DNA from 2 places in the Labedella gwakjiensis genome. Region 1 is predicted to be linked to the other one. Evidence: predicted binding sites of a transcription regulator. Region 1 holds the regulator's gene; the other holds the start of a gene.
The links. Region 1 encodes HspR, which represses chaperone genes until heat shock. Its sites were predicted from a motif close to AAGTTGAGTCNNNNNGACTCAACTT; they were not measured.
Positions count from the first base shown of each region.

Region 2: a site for HspR is predicted at 5,727-5,751, ahead of CLV49_RS01300 (Hsp20/alpha crystallin family protein). Genes of this name have one in related genera too.

Region 1 is NZ_PYAU01000001.1:2,148,646-2,158,485, reverse strand. It holds gene CLV49_RS10245 (glucosamine-6-phosphate deaminase) at 1-313, opposite strand, end outside; gene CLV49_RS10240 (carbohydrate ABC transporter permease) at 310-1,128, opposite strand; gene CLV49_RS10235 (carbohydrate ABC transporter permease) at 1,125-2,024, opposite strand; gene CLV49_RS10230 (ABC transporter substrate-binding protein) at 2,017-3,372, opposite strand; gene CLV49_RS10225 (carbohydrate kinase family protein) at 3,365-4,501, opposite strand; gene CLV49_RS10220 (DeoR/GlpR family DNA-binding transcription regulator) at 4,605-5,354, shown strand; gene CLV49_RS10215 (6-phospho-beta-glucosidase) at 5,351-6,703, shown strand; gene CLV49_RS10210 (hypothetical protein) at 6,708-7,430, opposite strand; gene CLV49_RS10205 (heat shock protein transcriptional repressor HspR) at 7,542-7,976, opposite strand; gene CLV49_RS10200 (DnaJ C-terminal domain-containing protein) at 8,031-9,035, opposite strand; gene CLV49_RS10195 (nucleotide exchange factor GrpE) at 9,050-9,688, opposite strand; gene dnaK (molecular chaperone DnaK) at 9,688-9,840, opposite strand, start outside.
Region 2 is NZ_PYAU01000001.1:279,783-289,622, forward strand. It holds gene CLV49_RS01285 (ROK family transcriptional regulator) at 1-1,109, opposite strand, end outside; gene CLV49_RS01290 (hypothetical protein) at 1,285-1,707, shown strand; gene CLV49_RS01295 (S8 family serine peptidase) at 1,790-5,320, opposite strand; gene CLV49_RS01300 (Hsp20/alpha crystallin family protein) at 5,804-6,247, shown strand; gene CLV49_RS01305 (NADP-dependent isocitrate dehydrogenase) at 6,327-7,544, opposite strand; gene CLV49_RS01310 (GNAT family N-acetyltransferase) at 7,696-8,148, shown strand; gene CLV49_RS01315 (MGMT family protein) at 8,166-8,483, shown strand; gene CLV49_RS01320 (hypothetical protein) at 8,602-9,063, shown strand; gene CLV49_RS01325 (ABC transporter ATP-binding protein) at 9,124-9,840, opposite strand, start outside.

The DNA.
Region 1 (9,840 bases):
CGGGGGAATGCACCCGCCCGGGGTCGATGCCCATCGCGTCCGTGAACTCGCGTCGGATCACCCGCGCGTACCGTTCGGGGTGGTCGGCCGCCAGCCCCACGTACTCATCGAGCAGGAACGCGCGCGCCGAACGGTATGGACTGGACGGGTTCCCCCCGTGGCGGCGGATGAGCTCGACGTAGGTCGGCCCGGGCGACGACCCCGTCGCGAGGCCGAGCACCCGCTCGCCGCGCCCGAGGACGGCCGCGTCCAGGAGGTCGGCGGCCTCGACACCGGCGGCCTCCGCGTCCGGCCGCACGCGCACGTCGATCATTCGCGGACGGCGCCCTCGATCACGCCCGAGATGAAGTGCCGCTGCAGGAAGATGTACACGACCACCACGGGCAGTGCGACGAGGACCGCTCCGGCGGCGAGGAGCGCTGTGCCCTGCGTGTACTGGCCTTGGAAGAACGCGAGACCGAGGGGGGCCGTCCGCACCGCACCGCTCGGCGACATCACGAGCGGGATGAGGAACTCGTTCCACGTCCACATGAAGGTCAGCAGGACGAGCGTCAGGATGGCGGGGCGCCCCATGGGCACGAGTATCTGGCAGAGGATGCGGAAGCTCCCGGCCCCGTCGAGGCGCGCGGCCTCGATGATCGCGAGGCTCGACGACCGGAAGTAGGCGCGCATCCAGTAGGTGCCGAACGCGATCGACATCGCGGCCTGCGGGAGCGCCACACCCCAGACGGTGTTCGTCAGTCCGACCGATCGCATGTCGAAGTAGAGCGGGACGATGAAGGCCTCGGTGGGCACCATGATCCCCAGGAGGAAGAGCGCGAAAAGGATCCCCGAGCCGCGGAACCTCATGACGCCGAAGGCGTAACCGGCCAGGACGGAACAGGTGACGGCGATGACGACGACGATCACCGCGACGATGACAGACGAGGCCATGTACTCGGAGAACCGTCCGATCACCCAGGCGTCGGCGAAGTTCTCCCAGTGGATGCCACCGCCCTCACGGGCGACGGACGCGCTCTGCGGCCCGAAGGCGAGCGACACGATGACCCCGATGGGCCCGAGGACCACGAGGGCGAAGAAGATGAGCACGACGTAGTTCGTGGCGCGCTCGAGCGCGGACACCTTCACGATCGGTCTCCGATGCGGTTGATGACGGTCGTGATGAGGAGCACCACGATGGTGAGCACGATGCCGACGGCCGCGGCCAGGCCGACGTCGCCGATCTCGAACGCGCGGCGGTAGATCTCGTAGCTCGGCACCGTCGTCGACGTCCCGGGGCCCCCGCGCGTCGTCACGTAGACGAGGTCGAAGGTCTTGAGGGCGGCGATGATCGTGAGCGTGAGCGCCACCGTGATCTCGCCGCGGACGGCGGGGAGCGTGACCGCGAAGAACTCGCGTACGGCGTTCGCACCGTCGAGCCGGGCGGCCTCGTACTGCTCGCGGGGGATCCGTCCCATCCCCGCGAGCATAAGGACGATGACGAGACCGGTGGCGACCCACGTGCCGACGAAGCCGACCGCCGGGAGGGTGAAGGTGTAGTCGCCGAGCCATGGCCGGGTGAGGTTGCCGAGACCGAACGCGCGCAGCGTCCCGTTGAGCACGCCGTCCGGCGCGTAGATCTGCCTCCAGGCCACGGCGACGACGACCATCGCGATCACCTGCGGCAGGAACAGGACCGTCCGGAAGAAGCCGAGCCCCTTCACGGTGGACCTGTTGAGCACAGCTGCCACCAGCAGGCCGATCGCGAGCGGGAGGATCGAGAAGAAGAAGATGAGGACGAAGGCGTGGCCGAACGCCTCGAGGAGCTGCCCGTCCTGGAACACCGTGACGTAGTTGTCGAGGCCGACGAACGTCGACTCGCCGAGCCCGTCCCAGTCGAAGAGCGAGAACTGTGCGGCCCGGACGATCGGGAACAGCAGGAACACGCCGTACACGAGGAGCGCCGGCGCGAGGTACGCGTACGGCACCCACGCCCGGCCGGAGAGCCGAGTGGCCCTCCGGCCGGACGCGATGCCGCTACTCATCGCCGGAGGTGAATCCCGCGTAGTCCGCTTCGAGCTGCTCGGTGAACGCCTCGGCATCGACGCGACCGTCGATGAGGTCCTGCAGGCTCTGGCCGAGCGTGTCGCCGAACGTGGGCGTCGCGTAGTCGAGGTACGGGAGCAGGTCGCCCGACTCCGTCACCTCGCCGAAGACCGTGTAGATGTCGGCGAGCACGCCGCTGTCCGGTGCGAGCTCCGCCGTGCGGTTGACGGGGAGGTTGCCCGTCTCGGCGAGGACGTCCATCGCCTCGTCGCTCGTGATGAAGTCGATGTACGCCGCCGCGACGTCATTGTTCTCGGCAGCGGACGTGATCGTGAAGGGCAGACCGGTACCGCCGGTCGTCGCGATCGAGCCGTCGTCACGGGTGGGGGCGAAGAAGCCGACGTCGTCGCCCATGGCGTCCTCGATGTCCGGGGCGAGCCAGGACCCCGCCATCAGGAAGGTCCCCTCCCCCGCACCGAACGCCTGCCAGGCCGCGTCGTAGTCGGTTCCGTTGATGCCGTCGTTGAAGTACCCGGCGTCGACCCACTCCTGCAGCTCGTTCGCCGCATCGACGTTCTCCGCCGTGGTCCAGCTGGCGCCGGCGTTGCCGAGCCCGAGGGCCGTGATGTCCGCCGCGACGACGAACTGGCCCTGGATCGGGCCGAAGACGTGCCCGGCCGGCCACTGGTCGATGTTGCCGAGCTGGAGCGCCGGGCCGTCGGCCGAGGCCGCGTCGACGGCGTCCGTGAAGTCCGACCAGGTCTCCGGCACGTCGAGGCCGAGGGCCTCGAGCTTGCTCTTCGAGTAGTAGACGCCCACGACCTCTCCGACCTGGGGGAGCCCGTAGAGATCGCCCTCACCGAACGTGGTCGCGTCGTCGCTGTAGGTCGAGTACTGGAGGACGTTCTCGGAGAACCGGTCGGACCAGCCGTACGCGTCGGCGTACGCGTCCAGCGGGATGAGCTGACCGGCCTCGACGAACGCGCCCATCGAGTTGCGACCGTTGTTCGCCTGGACGACGTCGGGAGCGTCCGTGTCCGTGAGGGCGAGGCGGAGGGTCGTACCGAGGTCCTCGAAGGACTGCGAGTTCCGTTCGATGGTGATGTTCGGGTACTTCTCCTCGAACGCGGCGTTGAGCTGCTCCATCTGCTCGTTCTGGCCGCCCCTGACCTCCTGGTCCCACACCGTGAGCGTCATGTCCTCGACGTCGCTGATGTCGGTCGAGACGTCACCGGTGTCCTCATCGTTCGATGACGAGCCGCCGGCACCCGGGGCGCATGCGGCCAGGGAGAGCACGAGCAGGCCGGCGCCCGCTCCCGACAACAGGGTCCGAGATCGTTTATTCATGGCTGTGGTTCCCTTCCAAGCGGGTCGGTGATGCAGCAGGGGTCGGTGCGGAGAAGCCGGTGGGCTCGACGACGACGTCGTCTGGCCAACGGAACGTCGCGTCGGCGCGGCGCACGACGGCGGCGGGATCCGAGGGGAGGACGTCGTCGAGGAAACGGTACCGGGACACGAGGTCCCGATCTCCGGCGCCACGGGTTCGCGACCACCAGTCGGCGATGTCGCCCCACCCGGGGGACGCGAGGGAGCCGCCGAACTGCTGCACGGCGAGCGCCGAACAGAGCGCGGAGAACGACAGCCGCTGGGCGAGCGGCCACTCGCGGAGCGTGCCGAGGACGAACGAGGCGGCGAAGACGTCGCCGGCGCCGGTCGCGTCGAGGAGGGTGACGGGGACGCGAGGCACGCTCGCCTCCTCGCCCGAGGCCGAGTCGATCGCGATGGCACCGTCCTCCCCGCACGTGACGACAACGAGGGGCACGCGCGCGGAGAGCGATCGGGCGGCGGCCAGCGGGGAGTCGGTGCGGGTGTACGCCATCGCCTCGACCATGTTGGGGGTGAAGGCGTAGCACGCGCTCAAGGGATCGAGGGTCGCGGTGTCCCACACGCCCGTCGCGTCCCACCCGACGTCGGCGAACACCCGCGTGCCGGACGCTGCGGCGACTCGCCACCACTCCTCCCGCGGCCCGTCGGATGACATGCCGCTGAGCTCGGCGAAAGCGGCCCCGGCGGGAAGGGGCTCGGCGAGCAGCTCGTCGGCCGACACGGGACTGTCGTGGCCGTGGGTGATCATGCTGCGGTCGCCGTGTTCCGCGATCGACACGGTGACGGCCGTGTGCCGGTCCCGCAGCGAGCGCGAGCGTCGGAGGTCGATCCCCTCGTTCTCCTCCAGGACCTTCCAGCACCAGCGTCCGTAGGCGTCGTCGCCGAAGGTGGAGGCGAGGGCGGTGCGGAGACCGAGACGGCTCGCGGCCACCGCGAGGTTCGCGATCCCGCCGGGGCTCGAACCCATCCCGTCCGCGTAGACCTCGGTGCCGGGCGACGGCGGTGAGCTGAGGCCGGTCAGGACCATGTCGAAGAAGAGCGAGCCCGCGAGCACGACGTCGACCTCGGGGCCAGCGGTGCTCGCATTCATGGGAGATCCTTCGACATCGAGTGGAACCGTATGAGTGATCATCATGGTTAATGATCGGAGTTGCGTCAAATCATGCGCGAAAGTGACTGATATGCTCGGCGCCATGCTCACAGCGACGCGCCAGGCCAAGATCCTGGATTCCCTGCGGACCGACGGGGAGGTCTCGGTCGAACTGCTCGCCGGCCGGTTCGGCGTCTCGGCGTCGACGATCCGCCGCGATCTGAACGCCCTGAGCTCCGACGGGCTCCTGCGTCGTGTCCGCGGCGGCGGAAGCGTCGAACAGGACCGGGTCCCGTTCAGCGAGATCCAGCGTGTGCGCAGTGCGGAGAAGGAGAGTGTCGCCCTTCGCGGTGCCGACCTCGTCTCCGACGGCGACGTCGTCCTCATCGACATCGGAACCACGACGGCTCTCCTCGCGCGCCATCTACGCGGCCGCCACATCACTGTGGCCACGTCGAGCCTCGCGGTCATCGACCAGCTACGGGACGACGACGACGTCGAGCTCATCGTGCTCGGCGGAGCCGTGCGCAAGAACTACAACTCGATGGTCGGTGTGCTCACCGAGCAGGCCCTCGCGCAGATCCGCGCGTCGATCTGCTTCCTCGGAACGAGCGGGGTCCGCCCCGACGGGACGATCCTCGACACGACCGGCATGGAGGTGCCCGTGAAGAAGGCCATGATCGAATCGTCGAACCGCACGATCGTGCTCGCCGACTCCTCGAAGTTCCCGGGCGTCGGGCTCCTCAACGTCTGCGGGCCAGACCGCCTGTCCGGCGTCGTCACGAACGCCGACGCTGACGCCGACACGCTCGACGTGCTGCGCGGTGCCGGCGTGGAGGTGCTCGTCGCATGAAGCTCACCATCATCGGGGGCGGTGGATTCCGCGTCCCCCAGGTGTTCGAAGCCGTCGCCGCCGCCGGCGCACCCGTCGAGATCGACGAGCTGTGCCTCTACGACACGTCCACGTCACGGCTCACCACGATCGGGTCCGTGATCGACCGGCTCGCCGAGGACTCGGCGCGACACCCGCGCATCACGACGACCGACGACCTCGACGAGGCGCTCACGGGCGCGGACTTCGTGTTCAGCGCCGTGCGCATCGGTGGCACCGAGGGGCGGATCATCGACGAGCGGACCGCGCTCGAGCTCGGGGTCCTCGGGCAGGAGACGGTCGGACCGGGTGGTCTCGCCTACGCCCTCCGGACGGTGCCGTTCATGACGCGGCTCGCCGAGCGCATCAAGGCCGTCGCTCCGGACGCGTGGGTCATCAACTTCACCAACCCGGCCGGCATCGTCACCGAGGCGATGCGGGCGGTCCTCGGCGAGCGGGTCGTAGGGATCTGCGACACCCCGATCGGGCTCATGCGGCGCGCAGCCGCCGCAGCGGCCCCGCTCGCGGCGCCCGGGGCCGGCGATGTCACGTTCGACTACGTGGGGCTCAACCACCTCGGCTGGCTGCGGTCGCTCGCGATCGACGGCGTCGATGTGCTCCCCCGACTCCTGGCCTCCGACGACGCTCTCGCCGACATCGAGGAGGCCCGGCTCATGGGCTTCGACTGGGTGCGCGCGATCGGAGCGCTCCCCAACGAATACCTGTACTACTACTCCTTCACGCGCGAGGCCGTCGGCCGCATCTCGGCATCGGACGAGACGCGCGGGGAGTTCCTCGACGCCCAGCAGCGACGCTTCTTCGACTCCCCCGGCGCCGACCCGCTGGAAGGGTGGCTGCGCACGCGCCACGAACGCGAGTCGAGTTACATGGCCGAGAGCCGCCCGGAAGGCGAGGAGGGCGAGCGCCACGCGTCCGACGTGGACGGAGGCGGATACCAGCAGGTGGCCCTCGACCTCATGGCCGCGCTCGCGACGGGCCGGCGCTCGACGATGATCCTCAACGTCGCCAACGCGGGGCTCGTGCCCGTGCTCCCCGACGACGCGGTCGTCGAGGTCGGCTGCACGGTCGACGCCGACGGGGTCCACCCCTGGCCGATCGCCCCGGTGACTGGCGAGATGCTCGGCCTCATGACGCAGGTGAAGTCGTCGGAGCGGCTCGTGATCGAGGCCACCCGCAGCGGATCGCGTGACCTCGCGTGGCGCGCCTTCGCGGCTCATCCTCTCGTGGACTCGGTCTCCGTCGCGAAGACCCTCGTCCAGCACTACGGGGAGCGCTTCGACTCCATCGGTCGGTTGCTCGACGGGCGCTGACCCGTCAGCAGTCGGCGGCCGAGTTGACGAACATCGGCGCGCCGATCACCGAGACGATCGACCCGTCGGCGACCGCCGCGAGGCCCCACACGCCCCCCGACGGGTCCTCGATGCGGTCATCGCGCTCGAGGATGATCGTGTTCGTCGCGACTCCGTCCACCTCGAAGCCCTCCTTGTCCGAGGGCGGCGTGTCCTCGATGAGCGTCGCGATGTCGTCGCCGACGGCGTTGCCGCCGACGCCCTCGAGGCGCACGGCGGCGCCGGAAGCCGACGGCACGGTGGCCGCGAGGAGGCGGATCGTCGCGGTGTCGAAGTCGGGGTCGGCGGCCGTGTAATCGACGATCCGGAGCGCCTCCCCCCACGAGTAGGTGATGTTCGCCTGCGCGCACTGCGCCGGGTCGTCCTCCGCGAGCGTCTCCGTCTCCGGGGCGCCGAGCGCCTCGGTGAGGGCATCGATCGTCGTGTCGATCGTGGCGTCGTCGGTCGAGAGCGCCGCGACCTGGGTCTCGCCGGCGTAGAGCGTGAAGGCGGACACGCTCAATGAGATGCGGTCGACGTCCGCGAGCGACGGTTCGGCGGAGGATGCGCTCGGCGTCGGGGACGCGGCCTCCGGCGGGGCTGCGGCGGACGACGACGGAGTCGGCTCGGGCGCGCAGCCGGCGAGGACGAGTGCAGCGACGGCGAGCGCCGAGGCGACGACGACGACGCGGGTGGATCGGATGCTCATAGGCGAATGCTAGAGCCGAGTCGCGGTGGCGCGGCAGTCCCCCGTCCGGAGCGGGTGGCGTGCGACGGGTCCGGGCCGAAGCGACCTCGGGATCGGCACGCTTCCGAAGCGTCAGTCCTCGTCGTCGTCCGGGCGCTGCGAGAGGGGGCGCCAGACGACGACCTCGGTGCGGCGCTGCGCGCGGGCGCCGTGGCGCAGCGGCACGACGTCGCCCTGGGCCCCCGCAGCGAAGACGAGACGGCCGGAGGCGCGCAGCATCTGATCGGCGAGCGCGTGCTCGAGGTCGCGGACGCGCTTCGACAGCGTCGTCACCTGATTCTCGAGCGCGAGGATGCGCGAGATTCCCTCGAGGCTCACACCCTCGGAGCTCAGCCGCGCGACCTCCCGGAGCTGCACGACGTCGCGCATCGAGTACCTGCGCGACTTCCCGGCCGTGCGGGTGGGGCTCACGAGCCCGATGCGGTCGTACTGCCGGAGCGTCTGCGGGTGCATGCCTGCGAGCTCGGCCGCGACGGCGATCGCGAAGACCGGGGTCTCCTCATCCATCGAAGCCACCGTCCTTTCGCGGCCGCCGCGGCCGTCTCGATCGTTGAAAGCGGGTCAGCCCCTGGCGCGGGCGATGAGGTCCACGCGCGGGTTCTCCTGCGGACCCACCTCGGCGAACCGCTTGAGGGCCTCGAGGGCCTCCGGGCTGAGGTGGGACGGTACGGCCACCTGGACGACCGCGAGGAGATCACCCGTGCCCTTGGGCGTCGACACGCCCTTGCCCTTCACCCGCAGGACGCGTCCGGACGGCGTGCCCGGGGCGACCCGCAGCTTGACGGGGTCGCCACCGAGCGTCGGCACCTCGATCGTGGCGCCGAGGGTGGCCTCCACGAAGGTGACGGGGACGGACACGCGGAGGTTGAGCCCGTCGCGCTCGAACACGGGGTGCTTGCGCACCGTGACCGTGAGCACGATGTCTCCGGCCTCGCCGCCGTCCGGGGACGGCTGGCCCTTCCCGCGCAGGCGGATCTTCTGGCCGTCCGACACCCCGGCGGGGATCTTCACCTTGATGGTGCGACCCTCCGACGTCTGAAGACTCACCGTGTCGCCTTGCGTCGCGGTGATGAAGTCGACGGTCGTCGTCGCCGTGACGTCGCGGCCCTTGGTCGGACCGCCGAAGCCGCGGAAGCCGCCGCTCGGCGTGCCGAAGCCCGCCGAACGACCGCCGGCGCCGCCACCGAACATGCCGCCGAAGATGTCCTCGAAGCCGGACTGCTGGTAGCTCGTCTGCTGGCCGCGAGCACCGCCGCCGAACATCCCTCCGAAGACGTCCTCGAAACCGCCGTTGCCGCCGCCGCTCCCCGGAGCCGTGAAGCGCGCGCCGGAGCCCATCGCCCTGACGGCGTCGTACTCCTTGCGCTGCTCGGCGTCGTTCAACACCGTGTACGCCTCGCTGATCTCTTTGAAGCGGGCCTCGGCGGCCGCGTCATCCGGGTTCGAATCCGGGTGGTACTTCCGCGCCAGCTTGCGGTACGTCTTCTTGAGGTCGGCAGCCGAGACGTCCTTCGACACTCCCAGGACCTTGTAGAAGTCCTTGTCGAACCAATCCTGACTCGCCATGTGTTCGTCCTCGTTCAGTTAGCGGGCACCTGCACGACGACTTTCGCCGCTCGCAGCAGAGTGCCTCCCACGAAGTATCCCGTCTCCACCACGTCGAGGATCGTCTCCGACGTCGCGTCGGGGCTCGGCTGCTGGAAGATCGCCTCGTGGATGTTCGGGTCGAACGCCTCGCCCTTCGCCGCGAACGGACGGAGCCCGAGCCGCTCCACCGACGAGCGGAGCTTCGTGGCGATCTGCGCGAACGGTGCGTCGCCCTGCAGGTCGCCGTGCTTCTCGGCGCGGTCGAGATCGTCGAGCACCGGGAGCAGGAGCTTCACGACGTCGCCCGTCGTGCGCTCTCGCTCCACCTCGCGGTTGGCCTCCGTGCGCTTGCGGTAGTTCGCGTACTCCGCCGTCACACGCTTGAGGTCGACGAGATGCTCGGACTCGGGCTCCGCGTCGAGGCCGGTCGGCGCCTCCGCGCCCTCCGCCTCGGCGGCATCCAGGATGTCCTGGACCGTGAGCTCCTCGTCCTGTGTCGTCGCGCCGGTCTCGTCCGCGTGCGGCTCGGGGCCGGAGGCGTCTGCCTCCGGCCCCTCGCCGGCGGAGAGACCGTCGCCCTGGTCCTCCGGACGGATGTCCTCGGGCTCCTCGGGGTTCCGGTTCTCAGTCATTACTTCTTGGCGTCCTTGTCGTCTTCGTCATCCACTACTTCGGCGTCCACGACGTCCTCGTCGTTCGACGAGTCCGCGGGCTGCTCAGCACCCTCGGCGGGAGCGGCCTGCTCCTGCTGAGCCTGCGCGTAGATGGCCTCGCCGAGCTTCGT
Region 2 (9,840 bases), 1.9 Mb from region 1:
AGTCCGCCGCTCATGCGTGTGATCGTCCGAGCCGTGATGGTGTCGGCCACGGCGTCGGCGAGCACGCCGTCGAGGAGGGCTGCGGGACCGGCGAGAACGATGTCCTCCAGTCCGAGCGTGCCGACCACGGGGGCGAGAGCGATCCCGAGCCGCTCCCCCGCCTCGCGGAGCACGGCGTCATGACCCTCGAGATCCAGGTCGTCCGGCCGGGCTGCGAGCTGCGCTTCGAGCCGGGGGACGGCCAACCAGGTCTCGAGGCACGCACGCTTGCCGCATGCGCACTCGAGTCCACCATCCGTTCCCACGGTCACGTGCCCGATCTCGCCGGACGCCCCGTTCCGTCCGAGGACGAGGGATCCCCCGAGGAGGACCCCTGCACCGACACCGTGGCCGACCTTCACGACCATGACGTCTCCGTCGATGTCGCCGAAGCTGTATTCGGCGAGCACAGCGGCGTTCGCGTCGTTCACGACGGTCACGGGGTGTCCGAGAGCGTGCTCGAGGTCGGCGCGCAGCGCCACGTCCGTCCACCCGAGGTTGGGAGCGCTGAGCACCCGTCCTTCGGGATCCACGATGCCGGGGGACCCGACCCCGACGCCGAGGATGGGCTTCGTCGCGTCGGCGAGCAGCAGGCGAGCGAGGTCGATGACCGCGGTGGCGGCAGCGGTGCCCGCGAGTCCCGCGAGCGGGATGTCGCGGCGAGCCTCGATGTCACCGTCGAGGGAGAGGAGCGCACCACGGAACCGGGTCGACTCGGAGAGGTCGAGCGCGAGGATCTGGAAACCGGTCCGGTCGATATCGATGATCGTCGCGGGCTTCCCGGGCCTCACCGACTCGCTCGGGCCGCGCTCGAGGACGATCCCGTCGAGGATGAGCTCGGCCACGAGGTCCGACACGGTGACCCGCGTGAGCCCCGTCGCCCGTGCGACGTCGGCTCGGCTCATGGCGCCGGCGCGATAGAGCGTCTGCAGGACGAGCGACCGGTTGTGCGTCCTCGCGTGCTCCGGGAGCACCTTGCCGCGGGGGCGGAGCGAGCGCGTGAAGCCCGTGTGATCCTCCCGCTCGCGGCTGAGGAGCCCGCTCGTATCGGAGGTGAGGGTCGGCGACATGTTTGTTAGTAAACCTTACGAACTAAATACGCGCAAGAGTCTTCTCGCCGTCCGACCGCCCGTTACCCGATCGTCACCGTGGCCGTCCGGCTCGCCCCCGCCACCCCTCGGCCCGTTCCGCTCGGCGCTGTTAGGGTCGGGGCGTCACATTCACCTGAACGAGGGACCCCCCACCATGACCAGCGCCACCACTCGCACGGCCCGGACCGTCGCCGGCCTCTTCGCCGTCACCGCACTCCTGCTCACCGGCTGCTCCGGCGGACAGTCGACGGCGGAGGCCTGCGCGCAGCTCAACTCCGAGCTCGAGGACGCCTCGACGGAACTCACCTCCAGCATCTCGAACATGGCATCGGACCCGGAGGGCGCCATCGCCGCTCTCGAGACGTTCCAGGCCAGCTTCTCCGAGACGGTCGACGGCATCACGAACGAGGAGATCAAGGACCTCGGCGAGAACACCGAGGACGCTCTCGCCGACTACATCGAGGCCACGTCCGACGCGGTCGACGACCCGGAGAACGCCGACAGCGAGGCGCTCACCGATGCAATCGAGAACTTCCAGACCCAGACCTCGGCGTTCAACGAGGCCTGCGGCTCCTGACCCCTCCCCCGCCTACCCCAAAAAGATGGCGATCCTGCACGGAATTCCGTGCAGGATCGCCATCTTTATGGGGTGAGGTGGATCAGATGATCACGAGCACCAAGCGCGGCGAGCTCGTCGCGGCCGTGTGGGTCGCGTCGCCCGCATAGCTCACCTTCACGGTGTGGATGCCGGAGCGCAGCTTCGGCAGCTTGACCTTCGCCGTCCCGTTCGCATCGAGTACCGCCTCGATCTTCTTCGAGCCGACGGTGATGACGACCTTGCCCGTCGCCGGGGTGTCGGACGAACTCGTCACCTTCACCGTCGCGGTGTAGGTCGACCAGCTGAACCCGACGACCGGCGAGACCGAGAGCGACACTTTCGAGGCGAACAGCACCGTCACGGCAGCGGAGGTCGCCGTCCCGGAGGGGAGCCCCTCGGCCGACGCCGTGACGACGACGGTGAGGCTCTTGCCCTGATCCGCGCGCTTGACCGTGTACGTCGCCGACGTCGCTCCCGCGATGTCGACGCCGTCGGCCTGCCACTGGTAGGCGAAGGTCAGCCCTTCGGTGTCCCACTCCCCCGGGGTCGCCGTGAGCTTCTTGCCCACGGCCGGCGTGCCGGAGATCGTCGGGGCGACCACGTTGACGGGGGCCTCCGGCTCCGGAGCCTCCCCGCTCGCGACCGAGACGACCGTCGCCTCACCCGTGTCTCCGTAGAGGACGAGTCCGACGTAGTTCGTCAGCGGCTCGAGACCGGCCCACGACGCGGTGTAGGTGGACGGTTCGCCCTGCACGCCAGCGAGCTCGGTCGGGTCGACGGCGAAGTCGCCTTCTCCCTGACCCGGGACCACTGCGGCTGTCCGGACGTCGAACGCCGTCGTGCCGCTGTAGACCTGGGCGATCACGAGGTAGTCGCCGGCCTCCGGCGCCCAGATATCGACCTGCTCATCGGCCGAACCCGTCGCCGACTGCCAGCCCGCCACGGGGTTCCCGTCGCCATCGAGCTGGTAGACGATGAGGTCGAGGTCCGCCGTCTTGTCCACCGCGATCAATGAGAACCGCGCGAGGGAGGCACCCTCCGGCACAGAGACGGGGTACTCGAACTCGTCCCCTCCCGAACCGGAACCCGTGTGGCCTTCGGCGGAGCCGTCACCGGCGACGAGGGTCTCGGGAGCGAGCCCCTGAGCCTCGAGCGGGATCGGTCCGGTTCCGCCGGGCGTCACCTCGACGGCGACGTTCCCCGTGATGCCCGTTCCGGAGACCTCGTCCGGCGCGACGATCGTCACCGGCTGGACGGCGATCGGCGAACGCACGGTCGTGCCGTCCGTGCCCTTCCACACGAGCGAGCCCGTGGAGAATTCGTCGAGAGGCGCGTCCGTCCGGGTGAAGGTCACCGTGTAGGAGACCGACTCGCCCTCGGCGATCGTGAACGACGACGGCGTGACCTCTGCGGTGATGCCGGGGATCTCGATCGGCTGGGCGGTGTAGCTCCCGGCCTTCGTCGCCGTCACCGTTCGGGTGATCGTCTCGGGAGCGGTCAGCGAACCGATCGCGATCGACGCCAGGTTGAGGCTCGACGGATCGATCGGCTCGACGTCGGGCGACAGCTCGTAGCCGACACCCTCGATGTAGGACGCCCAGTCGTCGACGTCGTTGAGGTAGAGCAGCCCGGCATCGAAGTAGCTCGTCGGTTCGACCTGGCCGGCACCCTGGACGAACGGGTCGGTCACGTCATCGCCGTCGGCGTCGACCGTGTTCGATGCCGTCGTCATGAGCGCCGACTTGATCTCGGCCGGCGTCGCCGTGGGGTGCACGCCGAGATACAGCGCGCCGAGACCCGCGACGTGCGGTGCGGCCATCGACGTTCCGGAGAGGAACTTGAAGGTGGGATCGGCACCCTCGGCGTTCGCGCCACCGGCGAGGATCGCGACGCCCGGAGCCGAGACGTCCGGCTTCAGGATGTCGCTGCCGTCGGCGAGCACGGGACCACGGCTCGAGAAGCCCGCGACCTGCGGAGACGGAGGCGACGGGTAGTCCGAGACGTTGTCCGGGAGGAAGGTCGCGGTCGCGCCCTCCGTCTGGGCGTACGTCACGATGGCGTCGTGGTAGGTGACGTCGACGTGCACCGTCGGCACGCTGTGCTCGTCGAGGTCGATGGACCCGGCGATCGGGTTCACGAGGACGAGACCGATACCGCCGGCACGTGCGACCTCTGCCGACTTGGCGACCCGGTCGTACGTCCCGCGGTCGCAGACCACGATCTGGCCCGCGACGAGATCGGCGTTCAGCGAGTCCGGTCCGCAGAGGTTCGCGTCGGCGACACCGTCGGCCGCCGCATCGCCCGCCCAGACGAGCTCGCCCGCGAGAGGCTCTGCCCCCTCGGTGCGGTCGACGGTGATGGACGCACCCGGGTAGGCGGAGCCGTCACCGAGCTCGACGGTGGCCTCGTAGCTCGGGATGGTCGACGCGGCGACCGTGGTGATCCACGGCGAGGCGTTGTCGAGCGTCGAGGAGTCGGGGCCGTCGTTACCGGCCGAGGCCGACACGAAGATGCCGGCGGCCGCCGCTCCGAAGAATGCGTAGTCGGTCGCGGAGACCGTCGTGGTCGCCGAACCACCGCCGATGGAGTAGTTGATCACGTCGACGCCGTCGGCGACGGCCTGCTCGATACCGGCCAGGAGGTCGGTGGACGCACAGCCGTCGTCCGTCGTGACGGCGGGGTCGGGACCCGACCAGCACACCTTGTACGCCGCGATCTTCGCGGCCGGCGCCACGCCGGAGATCTGTCCGTAGTCGACGCCGCTCACGCTCGCATCGACTCCGTAGTTGCCGGCAGCGGTGCTCGCGGTGTGCGAGCCGTGGCCGTCGCCGTCGCGCGGCGACACGTACTCGCCGACACTCGCGTCGCCGATGCGGTCGGCACCGAATCCGTCGAGGAAGTAGCGCGCACCGATCACCTTGGTGGAGCAGTCGGAGGCCGAGAACTGCTCGCCCTCCTCGCAGATGCCGCGGAAGGTCCCACCGTCCGCCTTGGTGTAGATGACCTCGTCGCCGTCGAGGAACGGCTCGTCGCTCGGCGTGGTGGTGAGCGGGTCACCGGCGAATGAGGGGTTCTCGGGGGCGATGCCTGTGTCGAGCACACCCACGACGACGCCGGCCCCGGCGGCGTCGACACCGCCGACGCCCTCCCAGACTCCACCCTCACCCGAGAGCCCGAGGAAGTCCGTGGACGACTGAGCCGTGGGGTGCAGGATCTCCTCGGCCTCGAGAGCGACCACGCGCTTGTCGGCGGAGAGGGCACTCGCCTGCGCGCTCGTGAGGTCAGCGGCGAAAGCGTTGACCGTGAGCGTGTACGAGTAGTCGATGGTCGCGTCGACCTCGGCCGCCACGTCCTTCTGCTCGTCGGTGAGGTAGTCCGTGTACTCGGTCACGTCTTTCGCGCCCGGGTTGAGCTTGTCCCCCGCTCCGGGCTTCGTCGCGTCGAAGCCGGATACCCCGCCGTCGTACGTGGCGGCCGCATCGTCGACGAGAGTCACGACGTACCGCCCCGCGTCGTACGTCGTCTTCCCGCTCTGCTGAGAGAACGGGGTGGTCGGAGCGGCACTCGCCGCCGTCCCCCCGATGAAGCCCATGCTGGTGATCGCCAGTGCGGCTGTAAGCCCGCCGGCGAGGAGCGTACGTGCTCCGCGCTTCTGTGCGCCGCCTCGTGGGCTACGCGAATCTGTATATCTCACGGATACCTTTCCCGTCATGTGATGCGGTCGACGCCACGCATATACGGCGTCGTATTGCGAGGGCTTCGGGTACCCAAGAGCGAAACTAGCGCAGAACTGGCCCCCGAGGGAGGGCCACGTGTAAACGTCGCGTTACGGGCGCCATGGTGGCGTGGCGACCGCCACGACGGATCGATTGTCGACTGTCGACGCGCTCCTCCGTGACGGCGCGCCCCATCCCCGGATCCCCGCGCTCGACGCACCGATCGCGCACAGCGAACGGAGATACTGGCACTCGCAGAGGTAGAGTGCTAATCTGAATTCCAGGTTGAGTCACATCGACTCAACTTCATGAACCAGCCGATCCGGCCGCCCCATGCGGCCCCGACGAAGGAGAAAACGATGGCCATGAACTTCGATCCGTTCCGCGAGCTCGACCGCGTCGCCGGTGCATTCCTCGACACCCGCCGGGGACCGCGCCTGATGCCGATGGACCTCTACCGCGACGGCGACCACTACGTCCTCGCAGCCGACCTCCCGGGTATCGACCCCGGCTCGGTGGACATCGACGTCGACGGTCAGCTGCTGACCATCCGTGCCGAGCGCACCCTCACCACGGGCGAGGGCGTGTCCTGGCTCGCGAAGGAACGCGAGTCGGGTTCCTTCCTGCGCCAGCTCAACCTCGGCCAGGGCATCGACACCGAGAACATCACGGCGCACTACGACAACGGCGTGCTCTCCGTGACCATCCCGGTGAGCGAGAAGGCGAAGCCGCGCAAGATCGCCGTCGGCTCTGCGTCAGAGCGGCGCGACGAGGCGACGCTCCAGGTGAACGAAGCATCCTGACGCTCCACCCGAATCGCGCAACGACGAAGCCCCTCCCCGGCAACCGGGGAGGGGCTTCGTCGTGCTGCGGCATGACCGACTAGGCGGCCATGCGCTCCTGCAGGTTGGTGTCGAGGGTCGCGAGGAACTCCTCGGTCGTCTGGTACGGCTGGTCCGGGCCGACGAGGAGCGCGAGGTCCTTCGTCATCTTGCCCGACTCGACCGTCTTGATGACGACGTCCTCGAGCGTCGACGCGAAGTCGATGAGCTCCTGGTTGCCGTCGAGCTTGCCGCGGTGCTGCAGCCCGCGGGTCCAGGCGAAGATCGAGGCGATCGGGTTCGTCGACGTGGGCTTGCCCTGCTGGTGCTGGCGGTAGTGACGCGTCACGGTGCCGTGGGCGGCCTCCGCCTCGACGACCTTTCCGTCCGGCGTCGCGAGGACGCTCGTCATGAGGCCGAGCGAGCCGAAGCCCTGCGCGACGGTGTCGGACTGGACGTCGCCGTCGTAGTTCTTGCAGGCCCAGACGTATCCGCCCTCCCACTTCATGGCCGACGCGACCATGTCGTCGATGAGACGGTGCTCGTATGTGAGCCCGGCGGCGTCGAACCGCTCCTTGAACTCGGCCTGGAAGATCTCCTCGAAGATGTCCTTGAAGCGGCCGTCGTACGCCTTGAGGATCGTGTTCTTGGTGGAGAGGTAGACCGGGTAGTTGCGGGTGAGGCCATAGTTGAGGCTCGCGCGAGCGAAGTCGCGGATCGACGCGTCGAGGTTGTACTGCACCTGGGCGATGCCGTCGCCGGGCGACTGGAAGACCTCGAACTTCTGCGGCTCCGAGCCGTCGTCCGGGGTGAACTCGACCGTGAGCTTGCCCTGGCCGGCGAACCGGAAGTCGGTGGCGCGGTACTGGTCGCCGAACGCGTGGCGGCCGATGATGATCGGCTTGTTCCACCCGGGGACGAGGCGCGGGATGTTCGAGATGATGATCGGCTCACGGAAGATCACGCCGCCGAGGATGTTGCGGATGGTGCCGTTGGGCGAGCGCCACATCTTCTTGAGGCCGAATTCCTCGACACGCGCCTCGTCTGGCGTGATGGTGGCGCACTTGACGCCGACGCCGTGCTTCTTGATGGCCTCGGCTGCATCGATGGTGATCTGGTCGTCGGTCTCGTCGCGCTTCTCGATACCGAGGTCGTAGTACTCGAGGTTCACGTCGAGGTACGGGTGGATGAGGGTGTCCTTGATGGCCTGCCAGATGATGCGGGTCATCTCGTCGCCGTCGAGTTCGACGACGGTGCCTTCAACCTTGATTTTCGACAAAGCAACTCCTGAGGGATTACGGGCGGATCTCGCCGCACCAGCTTACCGCGCGGCCGAGATATCTCGATGTCGAGACATCTCCAGTGCACGGCGTCGTCGCGTTACGGTCTCGTCCTTCCGCGGCGACGGCCCTCCACGCTAGCCTGGGGACATGGCTGAGCTGAGACTCGAGGAACTGTCGGCGTCCACGATCGTCGCGGTCAACGCGCTCTCGCTCAAACCCGGCCAGGAGCAGTTCGTCGCCCCCGTCTCGTACGCCGTCGCCGCCGCGGTCGTCGATCCGACCACGAGCTGGCAGCGGGTGATCCTCGACGGCGACGAGGTCGTGGGATTCATTCAAGGCAATTTCGATCCGAACGCCCCGCAGGACGAGTTCCGCAGCATCCTCTGGCGCATCAACGTCGACGCGGACGACCAGGGCCGCGGTATCGGTACGTTCGCGGTCGAGGCGCTCCGCTCCGAGGCCACGGCTCGCGGCTTCAACCACCTCGACGTCATCTACGAGCCGGGCGAGAGCGGACCGGAGGCGTTCTTCCTCCGGGTCGGCTTCGCCCCGGTCGGAGAGACCTCCTACGGCGAGACGATCGCGGAACTCACGCTCTGAACGGGCCCTCGGCCTTCGTGGCCCCCGAGGACGACGGGCCGCCGAGCGGTGACGAGTTCGTCGAGGAGGTCCTCGCCGTCGTCGCGGCCATCCCGTCCGGTCACGTCATGAGCTACGGCGTCGTCGCCGCCGCCATCGGGTCCCGATCCGCCCGCGGCGTCGGACGGGTCATGGCTCACGCCGGATCGACAGTGCCCTGGTGGCGCGTCGTGAGATCCGGCGGCTTCCCGCCGCGGGGCCTCGAGCAGGAGGCGCTCCCCCACTACCTCGCCGAGCGCACCCCGATCGTCGAGACGCCATCGGGCTATCGGATCGCCCGGTCCGCCTGGATCTGATCGTCGATGCCGCGTCGACGCAATCGTGGACATGCGACCGTGAATCGGCCTGGAGGATGAGGCCCTTCAGCCCACCGAGGGACGACCAGTGCGGGGTCGGCGGGCGAGGCTTGAGACCATGGCACCTCGACATCTCCGGCGCATCGCGGCGGCAGCACTCGCCCTCGCGATCGTCCCAGCCCTGTGCTCGTGCTCGAGCCTGCAGCTCGCCTTCGGCTCGACCGTCGGGGGCGCGTACGGGGCGATCGACGGCTTCCGCGACGACGACACACTGCCGGCGCCCTCCTGGGTCCCCGACGATGCATCGGCGATCCGCTACACGACGGATCTCGCCGACCACGCCTCGATCCTGACGTTCCAGTCGCCGACGCACTTCGTCGCAGGCACGTGTGAGCTGATGTCGGCGGGAGCGTCGGCATCCACGGCCGAGACGGGGGTTCCGATCGACGATTCGTGGTGGCCCGAGACGATTCCGTCATCGCTCTTCTCGTGCGACGGGGGCTGGACGGCGTTCACCGACGGCGACACGATCTACGCCTTCAGCCCGGGAACGGTGGCCGACGGGAGTCCCTCCACCTGACACGAGAAGGGGGAGGGCGCACGGCGAGACGTGCACCCTCCCCCTTCTCCGACCCCTCGGTCACACGAGGGAGTCGCGCCAGGCCGCATGCATCCGCGCGAACCGCCCGGTTCCCGCGATCAGCTCGGCCGGAGTCCCGTCCTCGACGATCTGACCGTGCTCCATGACGAGCACGCGGTCGGCGATCGCCACGGTGGACAGTCGGTGCGCGATGATCACGGCGGTCCGGTCGGACAGCAGCGTCTGGAGCGCCTCCTGGACGAGGCGCTCACTCGGGATGTCGAGCGACGCCGTCGCCTCATCCAGGATCAGGACGGACGGGTCGGCCAGGAACGCGCGCGCGAACGAGATCAGCTGACGCTGACCGGCGGAGACGCGCCCGCCGCGCTTGTTCACGTCGGTCTCGTAGCCGTTCGGGAGGGCCTCGATGAACTCGTGCGCACCGACGGCCCGTGCCGCCCGCTCGATCTCGTCCGCCGACGCGCCGGGCTTCCCCAGCGCGATGTTGTCCGCGACCGTTCCCGAGAACAGGTAGGCCTCCTGCGTCACCATGACGATCGCGCGTCGGAGGTCCTTCGGATGGAGCTTGCGCAGATCGACGTCATCGAGCAGCACCCTCCCCTCCGTGGGGTCGTAGAAGCGCGAGATCAGCTTGGCCAGCGTGGACTTGCCCGCACCCGTCGTGCCGACGAGCGCGATCGTCTGCCCCGCAGGGATGTCGAGCGTGAACTGCGGCAGCACGACGCTGTCGGCGTTGTACGCGAACCGCACGTCCTC